Regions from separate parts of the Paenibacillus motobuensis genome, predicted to be linked through region 2. Evidence: riboswitches for the same ligand, from Rfam matches in the RefSeq annotation. Region 2 holds a riboswitch; each other region holds the start of a gene.
The links. Region 2 has a riboswitch for cyclic di-AMP ahead of ABD014_RS21225 (C40 family peptidase). Riboswitches for the same ligand answer to the same signal wherever they lie in the genome.
Positions count from the first base shown of each region.

Region 1: linked by a shared signal. The riboswitch ahead of ABD014_RS06730 (KamA family radical SAM protein) and the one ahead of ABD014_RS21225 (C40 family peptidase) in region 2 are both predicted to bind cyclic di-AMP.
Region 3: linked by a shared signal. The riboswitch ahead of ABD014_RS12660 (hypothetical protein) and the one ahead of ABD014_RS21225 (C40 family peptidase) in region 2 are both predicted to bind cyclic di-AMP.

Region 1 covers NZ_BAAACX010000007.1:340,344-344,787, reverse strand. The annotation lists gene ABD014_RS06735 (methyl-accepting chemotaxis protein) at 1-424, shown strand, start outside; gene ABD014_RS06730 (KamA family radical SAM protein) at 503-1,642, opposite strand; cyclic di-AMP (ydaO/yuaA leader) riboswitch at 2,004-2,147, opposite strand; gene ABD014_RS06725 (cobyric acid synthase) at 2,170-3,789, opposite strand; gene cobS (adenosylcobinamide-GDP ribazoletransferase) at 3,906-4,444, opposite strand, start outside.
Region 2 covers NZ_BAAACX010000020.1:38,594-43,037, reverse strand. The annotation lists gene ABD014_RS21235 (GNAT family N-acetyltransferase) at 1-333, opposite strand, end outside; gene ABD014_RS21230 (C40 family peptidase) at 578-1,048, opposite strand; cyclic di-AMP (ydaO/yuaA leader) riboswitch at 1,052-1,186, opposite strand; gene ABD014_RS21225 (C40 family peptidase) at 1,430-1,921, opposite strand; cyclic di-AMP (ydaO/yuaA leader) riboswitch at 1,925-2,060, opposite strand; gene ABD014_RS21220 (hypothetical protein) at 2,281-3,114, opposite strand; gene ABD014_RS21215 (M1 family metallopeptidase) at 3,214-4,444, opposite strand, start outside.
Region 3 covers NZ_BAAACX010000009.1:432,422-436,865, forward strand. The annotation lists gene kdpA (potassium-transporting ATPase subunit KdpA) at 1-635, opposite strand, end outside; gene ABD014_RS12660 (hypothetical protein) at 685-1,092, opposite strand; cyclic di-AMP (ydaO/yuaA leader) riboswitch at 1,208-1,405, opposite strand; cyclic di-AMP (ydaO/yuaA leader) riboswitch at 1,510-1,750, opposite strand; gene ABD014_RS12665 (metal-dependent hydrolase) at 2,044-2,742, shown strand; partial or broken gene ABD014_RS12670 (sigma factor) at 3,104-3,243, opposite strand; gene ABD014_RS12675 (MFS transporter) at 3,314-4,444, opposite strand, start outside.

The DNA of each region.
Region 1 (4,444 bases), on a different contig from region 2:
GCTTGCTGAACAGACGAAGGATGCCACAACGAAGATCAGCGAATACTTATTAAGCATCCAGGAAGAGACTGTAAGCTCGATGCAGACGATGCAGCGTGCTACTAATGAGATTAGTTCCGGTACGGAGCAAGTGAATCAGGCAGAGCTGGCGTTCAGCCATTTGACCGAGCTGATCTCGGAGATTAACTCAAGTGTTCAATCTGTCTCGGCGGCAACCGAGGAAATCTCGGCCAGCACAGAAGAAGTAACTGCCTCTGTTGAGGAATCGGCCAATATTACCGGAAAATCTCTTCTCAGTATCGAAGAAATCTCCAATAACACCAGCCGGCAAATCGAAGAAATGAAGAACCATGTCGGAGCTATTGAACAGCTCCATCAGCATGCTCTTTCCTTGAGAGAGGCTATAAATAAATTCAAAGTTTAAGAGGGACAGATCATACAAGAAGAACCGCCGGAAATAGGATTCCGGCGGTTCATTGGCGTTAAAAGATCTATAATCTTCTTACAGTTCATTCACCGAGACGGCCTCGGCCAATTTCTTCTCAGGCTTCTTCCAATACGACTCATTGCCGGGAAGATCATCAAACCAGGCTGCATCCTCTGGACATTCAAGCATCATGAACTTCCCATACTCATCATCACGGGACTGATGATACTTCAAATACGCCATTCCGTTCTCGATCGCCAATATTTCGATTTTACCGGATGTATGGCTCATCGATAAGCGAACGCGCTTGCCTAAGCCGGAAGTACGGGCCTTAGCCCCTTCCACCAGTTCATATGCCCGCCGCAGCGGAATAACAAAATCGGAATTTCCGGCAACCGGACGGTTGATGAAGAAATAATAAGGCGTTACACCTGCCCAGGACAATTTGTCGAGCAGTTCCCCAAGCACCTTCTCATCATCATTGATCCCCTTCAGGATCGGCGTCTGATTCACGACGATGGCTCCAGCCTTATGTAGCGCCTCGAAGCATTTGCGCGCTTCCGCCGTAATCTCCCGCGGATGATTAATATGCGCCATCACATAAATGCGCTTATCCGCTGAGGAAAATTCAGAGATCAATTGCAATAGATCAGGATCCTCATAGATCCTCATCGGATTGAAGACAGGGATTTTCGAGCCAAGTCGGATGATCTTCACATGTTCGATCGCCCGCAGCTGTTCGAGGATATTACGCAGCTTGGAAGTCGCGAGAATCAGACTGTCCCCGCCCGTCAATAACACATTGTTGATCTCAGGATGCCTGGAGATGTATTCAATCCCCGGTGTTACATCGGCCATCGCTTCCTTCACATCATTGCGGAACAACCGCTTGCGGAAGCAGTAGCGGCAATAAGCACCGCATACCTCAGAGACGATCAGAAGCGCCGTTGTCCGGTACTTATGCTGACAGCCAGGAACGACATAATTCGTATCCTCGTCAGAAGCATCCCAACGCCCATATTCGCGCAGTTCCCCGGTATTCGGAATAACAAGCTTACGAATGGGGTCATTTGGATCGTCCCAGTCAATCAGATTCAAATAATAATCATTCACCCGGAACACGAATTTGTCAGTAATCGGACGAAGTTGATCCCGTTCGATTTGAGACAACTGCGTCACCTTATCGATATTTGTAATGTACTTCGGGCTTGCCATACACCATCTCCTCCTTTATCTCTACAACATCGCCGATTCGTAAAGAAGAAGCCTGGAAACCAAAGATGACAGTGCAGCGCAAGGCATCACATGCCGAGTAATAACGGGTCATATCCATATAAAAAGATCCATATAGAGGTAGTTCAAAAAGTCCACTTTTGATCACGAAGTGAATCACGGAGTAACTCGGCATCGAATCTTGAATTCACCCGGGTCTTCCGGTGCTCACGTACCTACTACGTACGCTTCGCTCCTCAGACCCTAGCTTCATCCAACCTTCTCGGTGCTGAAAACCGACCTTTTTGAACACATATATTAACACAAAAAGACCCGTAGCAGGGTCATTGCAAAGCAGTATAAATGATGACCCATCCACTGCTGACGAGGTTAGCTGACGGACTCGGGAAAGATGGTTCCCTACGTGTACTATACACAACGATTCGCCCCAAAAAATGGTTCCCCCGCTTTTCGACTTTACCATTCGAAAATTAAGCGTATATTTATCGTATTACAAATGTAAGCGTGTGTCAAAACTGAGGATTCTTTGGAAGGCCTGCAATCTCATATATTTGATCCATATCCAGATGCCCTCTTACATGATCGGCAAGTCGGTCAAATGCAATCTCTCGCCTTGCGGCGGCGGAGAATGTCGCAGCCAGGGGCTCCAGCCCCTTGGCTTGCCTAATTCCATCCAACCAAGCCCGGCGATAACCATCACTATTGAATAGACCGTGCAAATACGTGCCGAACACTCGCCCATCAATGCGACAGACTCCCTCCATCCGTTCCTCTTCATCAACGCTTTGAACTAGGAATAAGGGTGCTACATCTTTCCCCCGAGAAGTGGTACTTGCCGCATCATTTGTATGTGCAACAACGTATGAGCCATAAGTAACTAGCCCAAAACCAACTTGGCTTGAGTACACCGTCTCCCCGGAGTGAATTTCGTAGCCACCAACGGGGATAACAGGCTCCATCGTATAAAGGCTAAGCGGGGCATCAGGTAGAACATGTCCTGCGGTGCGGATTGTCTTTTTGCCAGGAAGAAACGTCGTCGTCAGCGGCAGCCAGCCAAGTCCACGGGATTGCTTCACTTTGCCGGATTCAACTGCTTCTGGATCAAGGAGTACATCGCCAAGCATCTGATATCCGCCACAAATACCGACCAGTTGCGAATGAGTGCTGCTCTCCATATACTGCTCAATCGCCCCGTCCAGCCCCTGTTCTCGCAGAAATGCCAAGTCGCTAATCGTATCCTTGGAGCCTGGAAGGATGATTACATCCGGCTCTCCTAGCTCCGCTGCTCGCTGGACATAGCGCACAGACACGTCCGGCTCTGCAGCCAGCATATCGAAGTCCGTGAAATTGGAAATACGCGGATAACGAATAACGACAATATCGATATCGCGGCCCTGCTTAGGCATCGAGGCGTATGAGTCGAGAATGACTGAATCCTCGGCCTCGATCTCCAGATCCGGCAGAAAGGGCAGCACACCAAGCACGGGAATGCCTGTCCGCTGTTCTAGCCAATCCAGCCCTGGACGAAGCAGTTCCAGATCGCCTCTGAATTTATTGATAATGAAGCCCTTCACCCGGGCTCTCTCCTCGGGCTCCAGCAATTCGAGCGTCCCGACCAGAAATGCAAATACCCCGCCGCGATCGATATCGCCCACCAAAATGACCGGAGCTTCCGCCCACCCAGCCAGATTCATATTGACGATATCGCGCTGCTTCAAATTGATCTCCGCCGGACTTCCCGCACCTTCTAACACAACGAGATCATATTCATCCCTCAATCGGTTCAGAGCCTCCATCACGATCGGCTGGGCCACAGGCAGGAACTCCTCACGATATTTCATCGCGCTCAGATGCTGGTAAGGCTTGCCGTGAACGACGATCTGCGAGTGCATATCTCCTGTCGGCTTAATCAGGACGGGATTCATATCCGTCGTCGCCTCGATTCCACAGGCTTCAGCCTGCACTCCCTGGGCTCGCCCAATCTCCCGGCCATCGGCGGTGACATAAGAATTTAGCGCCATATTCTGTGATTTATAGGGAGCCGTCCTGATTCCGTCTTGAACGAAAATTCGGCATAAGGCAGTCACGATGACACTCTTGCCGACATCAGAAGCCGTACCCTGCAGCATCAGCACAGCGCCTCGATTGCTGGAGTCTACACAATTCCTCTTTGCATCTTTTTCCGTTATATCAACTTGCTCTCTTAATAAATCCTCTTGCCTCATCGATCAAACCTCCACTTCACTCATTGAAAAAGCAAGCAGGCGAGCAGTAGCAGTACCGCTTCCAGCCCTTCATTGATCGCACCATAAGTATCCCCCGTCAAGCCACCCAGTCTTGCACTCATTCGGCTGGCCATCCAGGAACCGACGCCCCAAGCGAGCAAAGGGGCGAGAACATAATAGACCATGGGGATGATCATATTCATATCTCCCCACTGCAGCACAGCAGCAAGCAGAAGCAGTCCAGCCGATAGGACAAGGGCCAATAAAGTCGCAAGCAGTGTATCCTTGCCGCTCTGTCCCCGGAATCGTCCGGCCAGGCCTTCCCCGCCGCGCGCGGTCGGCCAATGGCGCATAGCCAGCGACATGAACCAGCGGCTCCACACTGGAGCCGTCATCATTGCCGCCCCAGATACATACAATCCGCGGCTTAGGAGTGTAGCGAGCATCGACATTTTGAAGAGCAGCAGCAGCACACAGGCTAACACACCCATTGCTCCAACTCGGCTGTCCTTCATAATCTCCAGCATTTTCTCACGAGGACGGTAGCTTAGGAACGCAT
Region 2 (4,444 bases):
ACGACGCAGCGCTTCCTCCACGATCGCGATGACAAATGATTTACCATAGCCGTGACCACATAAATCAGGTCTCATCCCGACCCCAATACGGGTTACTCCTTTGAGAGGGAAGTATTGGGCAAAGCCAGCGAGCTCGCCGGTCTCATCCAACAGGGAGGCGTATTGTTCGGCCCGTAGTGCAGGATTGCCGAATTCTACATCGAGCGCCTTCATCTGTTCCCAAGGGAGCCAGCTATATACGTCATAGGGAGAATCGTAGCGCCAGGTACAGATATCTGCGCCATGGTCTTCTTCCATAGGTACAATAAGAAATTTCGGAATATACTTTTCCATATTTACGCCTCCTTGCTTATTGCATGATAGGATGCCTAGATTACCTTTTTAAACTCACTCTAACGGGAATTCTATTCCTTGTAAAGGTGTTAGCGCGATTTTAGAATATTTTGCTTACCCAATACGTTGTAGAAGAGCGGAGATAAAAAAATGCAATTGATTCCGGGCTTGGAATCAACTGCATTATATAGTTATAAATGATGATAAATGAATGAATGAAAGTTAAATGGTTGAACGCTGGAGATTAAGCTTGGGCATACTGAGAATAAGTATACTGGCTAAGGATACGCTTGGCGCCGACATAACGCGCTTTGTAGTAGCTATTGCTCAAGCTGTCGATACGAACGCCCTTGGATGAGGAGGAATGTGCGAATTCTCCATTACCAACATAAATTCCTACATGGGATACGCCTTTACCGGTTGTATTGAAGAAGACGAGATCGCCAGGCTTCAACTGGCTCTTGCTTACCGCAGCGCCTTGCTTGAACTGATCTGTCGATACGCGAGGTAGGGTTACGCCCATTTTCTGATATACATATTTGGTGAAGCCTGAGCAGTCAAAGCCGCTACTGGCGCTGATTCCACCGAGTCTGTAAGGTGTACCGTATACCGAGTCAACAACATTAGTTAGTGTGGTGCTCGCAAAAGCATTGCCGCTTTGCATAGTGAAGAAGATGGCCAGGCTTGCTGCGGCTGCGATGATTGTTTTTCTCAAGATGTAAGCTCCTTCCAAGGCCTGCGAGGTTAGCTTGCGGATTCGGTTGAAGGTTCCCTATGGCAGCGTGATAGCGCCAATTCACCCCAAATGGTTCCCCCGTTTCCCGGGTGCTTAGGAATTCGGCTGTTCTTAGTTGATGCACCCCAAAAGTTACGATAGTTACAATAAAGATTACAAACTTGTTACTATTACACTGGTCATTTTACCAAACCCGCCCAGGTTTGACAAGCTTGTCGATAGATTTGATCTGGAAGTCTGTGTTTCTGTCTGAGTTCATAGGCATATAGGGCCAGAAGTGGGGGGAATGCAGGCCTTTAGGCAAATAAAAAACCCGCGGTTGTGGATTCCATTGAATCGCCGCAGGCTTAAAATTCGTTATTATTCTACATCATCGTGATCTGTAACTTCTCCAGTAGCATCTTCGTACTTGTCGGAACTCATAACGCGCTTAGCTCCAACATAACGATCTACATAATATTTCTCGCTCAATTTGCTAATTACAACGCCCTTGGAAGTGGAAGCGTGAGCAAATTTGCCTTCACCTACATAGACACCCACATGGGATATGCCTTTGCCTGAAGTGTTGAAGAACACCAGGTCGCCAGCGATTAGTTCATCCTTGGATACGGATTCGCCCATTTTATATTGCGATCCCGATTGGTGAGGAAGCTTGATACCGATCTTGGAGAATACATACATCGTAAATCCTGAGCAGTCAAACCCAGAAGTCGTTGTACCACCGGATACATACTTCGTTCCGAGCGCTCCATCAATAGCAGAGTCTAATTTGGAATCCGCGAAAGCGCTGCCAGTTCCGATGGAGAAAAGCAATGTAACACCAAGAGCTAATGTAGTTAACTGTTTCTTCAAGAAAAATACTCCTTCCGATTGCCTACGAGGTTAGCTTACGGATTCGGTTGAAGGTTCCCTATGATCCCTCTCTAGCGAGATCAATTCACCCAAAGTGGTTCCCCCGTTCCCCGTGAAGGGAATTCGGCCATGATTTCGTAAATAATTGTTATAATTACACTCGCTATTGCTATTACTTGACTTATTATGACAATAATGATTACAAAACTGTTACTGAATTTCTGCTGTTGTTATTGTAACAAAGAGAAGTATATTTTGGCAATGCCTAATTCACAAGATTCAGAGAGAAAAACAAAGAATAAGGCCTCCGATTCAGGCGGAGGCCTTGTGGTATAAGGGATTGTAATGGTAAAAGAATTTTAACTTTTTTGTGATTTTATTTTCCATAATTGATATTGAGAGGTTACTTCCCAAACTCTGAATAAACTTCGTATGAAAGGATAGCTTTGCTGCAGAATAAGAGCGAGTATTCCGGTCCATATCCACGATACTGAGCCAAAGATTAAGAACAAGATCAGTGCAAAAGCGCCAAGTAAGAGAGAGATGCCTGCTCCAGGAAGCACATATCGAATACCTATTAGAATAGACCCCCATAGCCCCTTTTTGAAAAGATAGCCAAATTGCGCAAATAGCAAGCATTGGTTAATGAGCCAGCAATAGATCATCCAAGCAAGTAGAACGGCCGACATCTTCAAGATCGGGGAGATCTGTATGGTTCCTGAGTGAAGTATGTCTGGCAGAAGTCCCTGGACGAGAGGGACAATCCATAATAGGGGCAGGCTGATTAATATAAGTTCGATAAATAGGAAGAAGAATACCGGCTTCCCAAACTCCTTCATGCCTCGGAACAGCGGAAGTCCGCTCTTTCGCTCCTCCTTGGGAATTAAGCCATACAGGATCCCTGCCTGGAGCAGGGGCGTCACTAGCAGTCGGATGAGAGCCATGCCGAGCAGAATCCCCAGATAGAGACGGATGTCTGAGCTATGCTTGAGCTCGTACTGACCTTCCAGAAGGAATAGAGCCGGGCTGAGCATATTGGGCGGGGGATCTGGGTATCTAACCAAGACCTCCGTAACTACTGAATTGACGAGCCTGTATAAAAATAGTCCCCAGAGCAGCTGATACAGAAACAGGATGATAATAGAGGGAAGCTGGTTTTTTATAAGACTCCATCCACTACGTATATAGATCATACTTTTCCCCCTCAAGTTTTGTTAAGGTAAGGCTTCGTAGAATGAGCTGCGGATAAATTTAATACGGAAGCATATACAGAGTTTTGTAAGGTCAGGTACCTACCATAATAACGAGCCGAGTACGGTCTCCAGCAATTTGACGATCGTTAAAGTAGAGCGGGTACTTACAGGCTCCTGAATCTCCGCTTTCAGGTAGTTGTTAATGTGTTTATTCTCTAGAACGAGCGCATATTCAGGATCGATTTGTACCCAATCCACAGGCTCTTTGTACTGGACCTTAATCTTCAGGGTGTCGTTATCCACATTCCAAGTCTTACGGAGAGTATGCCCGTCCTTGAACGAGAGCAATATGGCTACCTCTGGATAATTGGCGCCCTTACGACTTATATCGATGATTGATTCATAGACCGATCCGCTGCTCGAATTGGAGGGATGAATCTGAATTCGATCGACTGAGAAATCAGCCATTTTGTCGCTATATACGTATTGGTTGAAGTATTCCTTCCACGATCGACCCGTGATCTGCTCAACGGTACGCTGAAAATCTTTCGTTGTCGGATGCTTGAAGCGGTATTTGAGGCTGTAGCTGGACATGATTCGCTTCATCGTCTTGGCACCTACTTGCCTCTCAATATCAAGCAGGATCAGTTTCCCTCTATAATAAGCATTCTGGGCGTATACATCGCTATCTCCATATTTCCATGCATTCTGGGTTAGTGAAGCCGGGGAAGTGATGATCGCTGATTGGACCGGGAGTGGAAGGTTAGTTGTGAATTCCTGCTCCATCAGCTTATCTTCGGCATAGGAGGCGAATCCTTCATCCAACCAGGCTTCTTCGAACTCATTACTTGCAATCATTCCGTAGAAATACTGGTGAGCAATCTCATGGATAACTGTACGCTCCAGCTCATTGTAATCTGGGGAATCACTCTTTGCTCCGAAGGAAGTAACCAGAGTTGGATACTCCATGCCCCCTGCACCGTTCGCTTCTGCGGGCGGGACCACAATCGATAACGTAGAGTATGGGTAGCGTCCGTACCACTTGCTGAAGTTAGCCAAGGCTACCTTGGCGGCATAGAAATAACGTTCCTTTAAATCCTTATGTGCAGGATCAAGATACAACTTAATTCGCACGCCGGGAACCGTGTCGGAAGAGAAAGGCTCTTCTGCATAGACGAAGTCTGGCGAGGCTGCCCAAGCGAAATCATGCACATCGTCGGCATAGTAATGGACGAGCTTCCGTCCGTTCTGGTTGTTAGCTGCCTTGGTCGGGAAGCCGGTGGCGGCGACGGTGTAGTTGTCGGGGACATCGATCTCCACACTGTATATA
Region 3 (4,444 bases), on a different contig from region 2:
TGTACAATCCCTTCCAGCGTGTTCACTGCCGTGGTAGGCCGCAAGGTCTGCGGAACCTGAAGCGCGACCAGTAGCAGCGTCACGATCAGAGAAGCAGGCAGAAGAATACGGACAATCGCCTTCACAAAATCCTCAAAGAAATTCCCCAGCCGTTGGCCTCTTCCTGTAATTCCGCGGATAAAAGCGATGGCGGCGCATAGACCTGTAGCAGCTGATGTGAACATCATCATTGTGATTACAGCCATTTGCGAGAAATAGCTAAGCCCTGTCTCCCCGCTATAATGCTGCAGATTCGTGTTGGTCATGAAGCTAATTACCGTATTGAATGCCAGCGTCGGCTCCATGCTGCCGCTTCCTTCGGGATTCCATGGGAACCACTGCTGCAGGCTGAGAAGCAGAAAACTGATTGTCATCAACACCACATTCGTTGCCAGCAAGCTGATCACATATTTCTTCCAATCCATCGCTTCGCGCCGCCTATAGCCGGCTATGTTGAAAATAAACCGCTCCATTGCTCCGAAAATGCGATCACTACGATTAGGTACATTAGAGAAAACATGATATATATAAGTACCGACCGGCTTCACCAGCAGCAATATTACGCCGATCACAATGAACATTTGTAAATAATCCATAATACACTCACCCCATCTGGAATCCTACTTATTGTTTTTAAGCTCTGGCTTATCGCTCAAGCTTTGCTGCAAGCAGAAATCCAACCTCTCCGCTTACGGAATGGATGACATAAGAAGCTCCTAGCCCTTTGTAAATCATGCGCGGATTTCTATTCGGAGTAATAATGAAAATCTGATCACGCGTCCATCTCCGACAGATTTGCAAATAGCGACAGGTTAATGTCATACTCAGTTCAAAAATATAACAGCGTCCGATCGGAAACGGCGGGACGATCCAGCTCTGCTCGTCATCCGTCTTGATACGCAGTACATGTCTTACGCCCAGTTTATGAAGGACTTCTTCCTCCTTCTTGTTGTTCACCATGACCGCGAAATTACGCTTCGCCGCCATCAGCAGCAAAATAAACTTCAGTCCAACCGGATTCGGTGCTGCTACTAGAACAAACTCTTCCTCCACTTGAGAACACCCTCCTTGAATTTGCAGAGGACAACACAAAAGAAGCCGCAGGAAAGATAGTAACCTTTCCCGCGGCTTAATGAGTGGTCTTAGACCCACTACCCGACCTTGGTGGTTGCCTCTTCCTAGACGCTTACGAGGTTAGCTGACGGATTCGGGCGCGGAAGTCGCCCTACCTTGGAAAATACGTTTATCCTCCAAGCGATTCACCCCATGGAACTAAGGTTTAGAAGCCCGCAGATCGGGCATCACTCAGTACCGTTGGTTCCCCCGCTGCTGTCATATCCACGACAGCATTCAGCGAATTTTGATTGATGTTGTATTGTATTTCAGTTCATTTTTCAAAAAAGAGCATAAAAAACCACAGAGGCAAACGGTCCTCTGTGGCCGAATTCGTTGCGGCGCGCAGTCACCTTTCCTCTCTCATACCCACGCTGACGAAGTTAGCTGACGGATTCGGGCGGTGAGAGTCGCCCTACCTGAGAAGAGTCCATGGTCTCTTTCTCAGGATTCACCCCTGTCCGAATGGGCCTGTGTTGGCTCTCACACCAGCCCTGGCCATTCAGACGATGAGCAAGCTGCGTTGATCATCACACAGCAAGCTCTTGTTGGTTCCTCCGTTCTCTGGAACATCCCAGAGATTAAGCGATCGGAATTGGATAATATTGATTATGGATTGAATCATACCGCTGCAAGGTTTGACTGTAAAGCCAACTTCCCGGCAAAAAAAGCGATTAATTTAAAGGAATATGAAAATATACCGCTTACATTGATATGGCTCTCTCTAATTTTCGCTATAGCTCATTTCTACTCTTGATTTTAAATTCTTTTATAAGGATCCTGCCGGGGAAACTGTTGAAATCGCAGCTGCCAACGCGATAAAATTTTACTCATGTCTCTCCTTCGCTATAATAGAGTTAGTTCATCATTTTGCCAAAAGGAGCGATATTTATGAAAATAACGTATCTCGGACATTCATGCGTATATTTAGATACTGGCGATTGCCGTTTGATCATTGACCCGTTCTTGACCGGTAATCCTAAAGCAGCTGCTGTGGCTGAAGATATCGATGTCGATTATATCCTACTTACCCATGGGCACTCGGATCATATCGGGGATGCTGAGGTGATCGCCAGAAGAACTGGAGCCTCCATCGTAGCTATCGTTGAACTGGCGGGCTTCTTTGAGCAGAAAGGGCTTAAGGCGACAGGAATGAACCTGGGAGGTTCGTACAACTTCCCGTTCGGCAAGCTGACCTTCACTCCGGCTCTCCACAGTTCTTCCGTTGAAGTGAACGGAACGAATGTCTACCTGGGGGTTGCCGCAGGCATTGTACTCAATATCAACGGTTTCACGGTATATCATTGTGGCGATACCGCACTATTCAGCGATATAAAGCTCATCGGAAGCAAGCATAAGATCGATCTCGCTTTTATCCCGATCGGAGATTTCTTCACCATGGGACCGGAAGACGCTCTGCTCGCCGCCGAATGGATCGGCGCCAAGCACGTGGTCCCGGTTCACTACGATACATTTGGCATCATCAAACAGGACGGAACACAATTCGCCCACCAATTGCAAAAGCTTGGCATATCCGGCCATGCCCTTCTGCCAGGCGAAAGCCTCGATAAAGCGCAGTTGGAGCGTTAATTGGCCTATCTCGTCTAACTTCATCGACCGCTCTATTTATTCCATTAGCTCAGTTGCTAGAGCATCCGGCTCATAACCGCCCGCACCGACCACCCAAAGCTGGCCCAAACAAAAATAGCTGCTTATCAGCAGCTATTTGCTATTTTTATTTCTAACGAAACTACAGATCGTTATTTGCTCCAAAAAAGCGGGAAATTATTTTTAACGAAACACCATATCGTTATTTGGGCGAAATCCTGGCAAAAAGGTATGATTCGTATTCAATAGCGATACCCAGTTTTGTTAAAAATCTCAGCGGCCAAAATTGGAGCCAATAACGATACCACGTTTCGTTAGAATCTCCAAAATAGCAGAATCACGCAATCAGGCCCATGTTGCCTTCCTGGATCAAATCGAGAAATACCATACACCGGCCGACATAACGTCGTGCGATACTTACAACAAGACGTGGATTCGCTTCCGCAATCGGCGTTTCGCTTCTGCATCACCTTGTTCTCCCCTTTATGCCAGCTCAATTTTTCATTAGCGCTCCCTTGAACAGACAGGCACAGAGGTACTTGCTAATCCAAAGCTAGTCCAAAAGTTCCTTCCCTTTTGTCTCGGTGCCCAGCCAGAGGACGGCAATCGCGCCGATCAGTACGGTGACGAAGAACAGCCAGAAGATCGAGCTGATCGGTACTTCTCGGGCTACGAGCCAGCCAACCAGGAACGGAGCGATCACCCCGCCAACCCGGCCGAAGGAAGCAGCGAAGCCAACACCTGTCGATCGGACCTTCGTCGGATACAGCTCAGGCGTATAGGCATACATGCCTCCCCACGCCCCCAAGTTAAAGAAGGACAAGCAGATTCCCGAGGCAATCAGCATCCCTTCCGTCGTAGCGCTCCCGAACCAGGCCGCGCTTGCAGCAGTAAGTACCAGGTACAAGACTAATACGAATTTCCGACCGAACTTCTCTATGAAGTAGGCAGCTGTGAAATAACCCGGCAATTGAGCCAGTGTCATAATCAACACGTATTCAAAGCTCTTGACGAGACTGAAGCCCTTCAGGACCATGACCGAAGGCAGCCACAGGAACATTCCATAATACGAGAAGACTACAGTAAACCATAGGATCCAGAGCATGATCGTCGAGCGTCGATGAGGAGCTGACCATACAGATTGCAGCTTCTCTCTTACTGAAAATCTCTGTCTCATTGTATCAGATTGCGCGACAAACCGCGGTGGGTCCTCAATGGATCGACGTAAATATAGGGCGTACACGACCGGTAAACCACTAATGACAAAAGCCGTCCGCCATCCGTAATCCGGGATTACAAAATATGCGATCAGCGCTGACAGAATCCAGCCGATGGCCCAGAAGCTCTCAAGCAGAACTACAGCCCGCCCCCGATCCTTGGCTGGAACAGATTCCGAGACCAATGTGGATGCTACGGGCAACTCGCCGCCAAGCCCAAAGCCCGCAATAAAGCGAAGCACGCACAGTATGGCAAATCCAGTAGCAGCGGCGGACAAACCGCTCGCCACAGCGAAGATGACCAGTGTCCAGAGCAGAACGGCTTTACGGCCGAATTTGTCGGCCATTAGACCAGCCAAAGCGGCTCCGAACACCATTCCGATCGAGTTAATACTTGTAAACAAGCCTGTTTGCTGCGGGGTCAGTCCCCAGTCCGCCGCCAAAGCAGCGGCGATAAACGATATAAT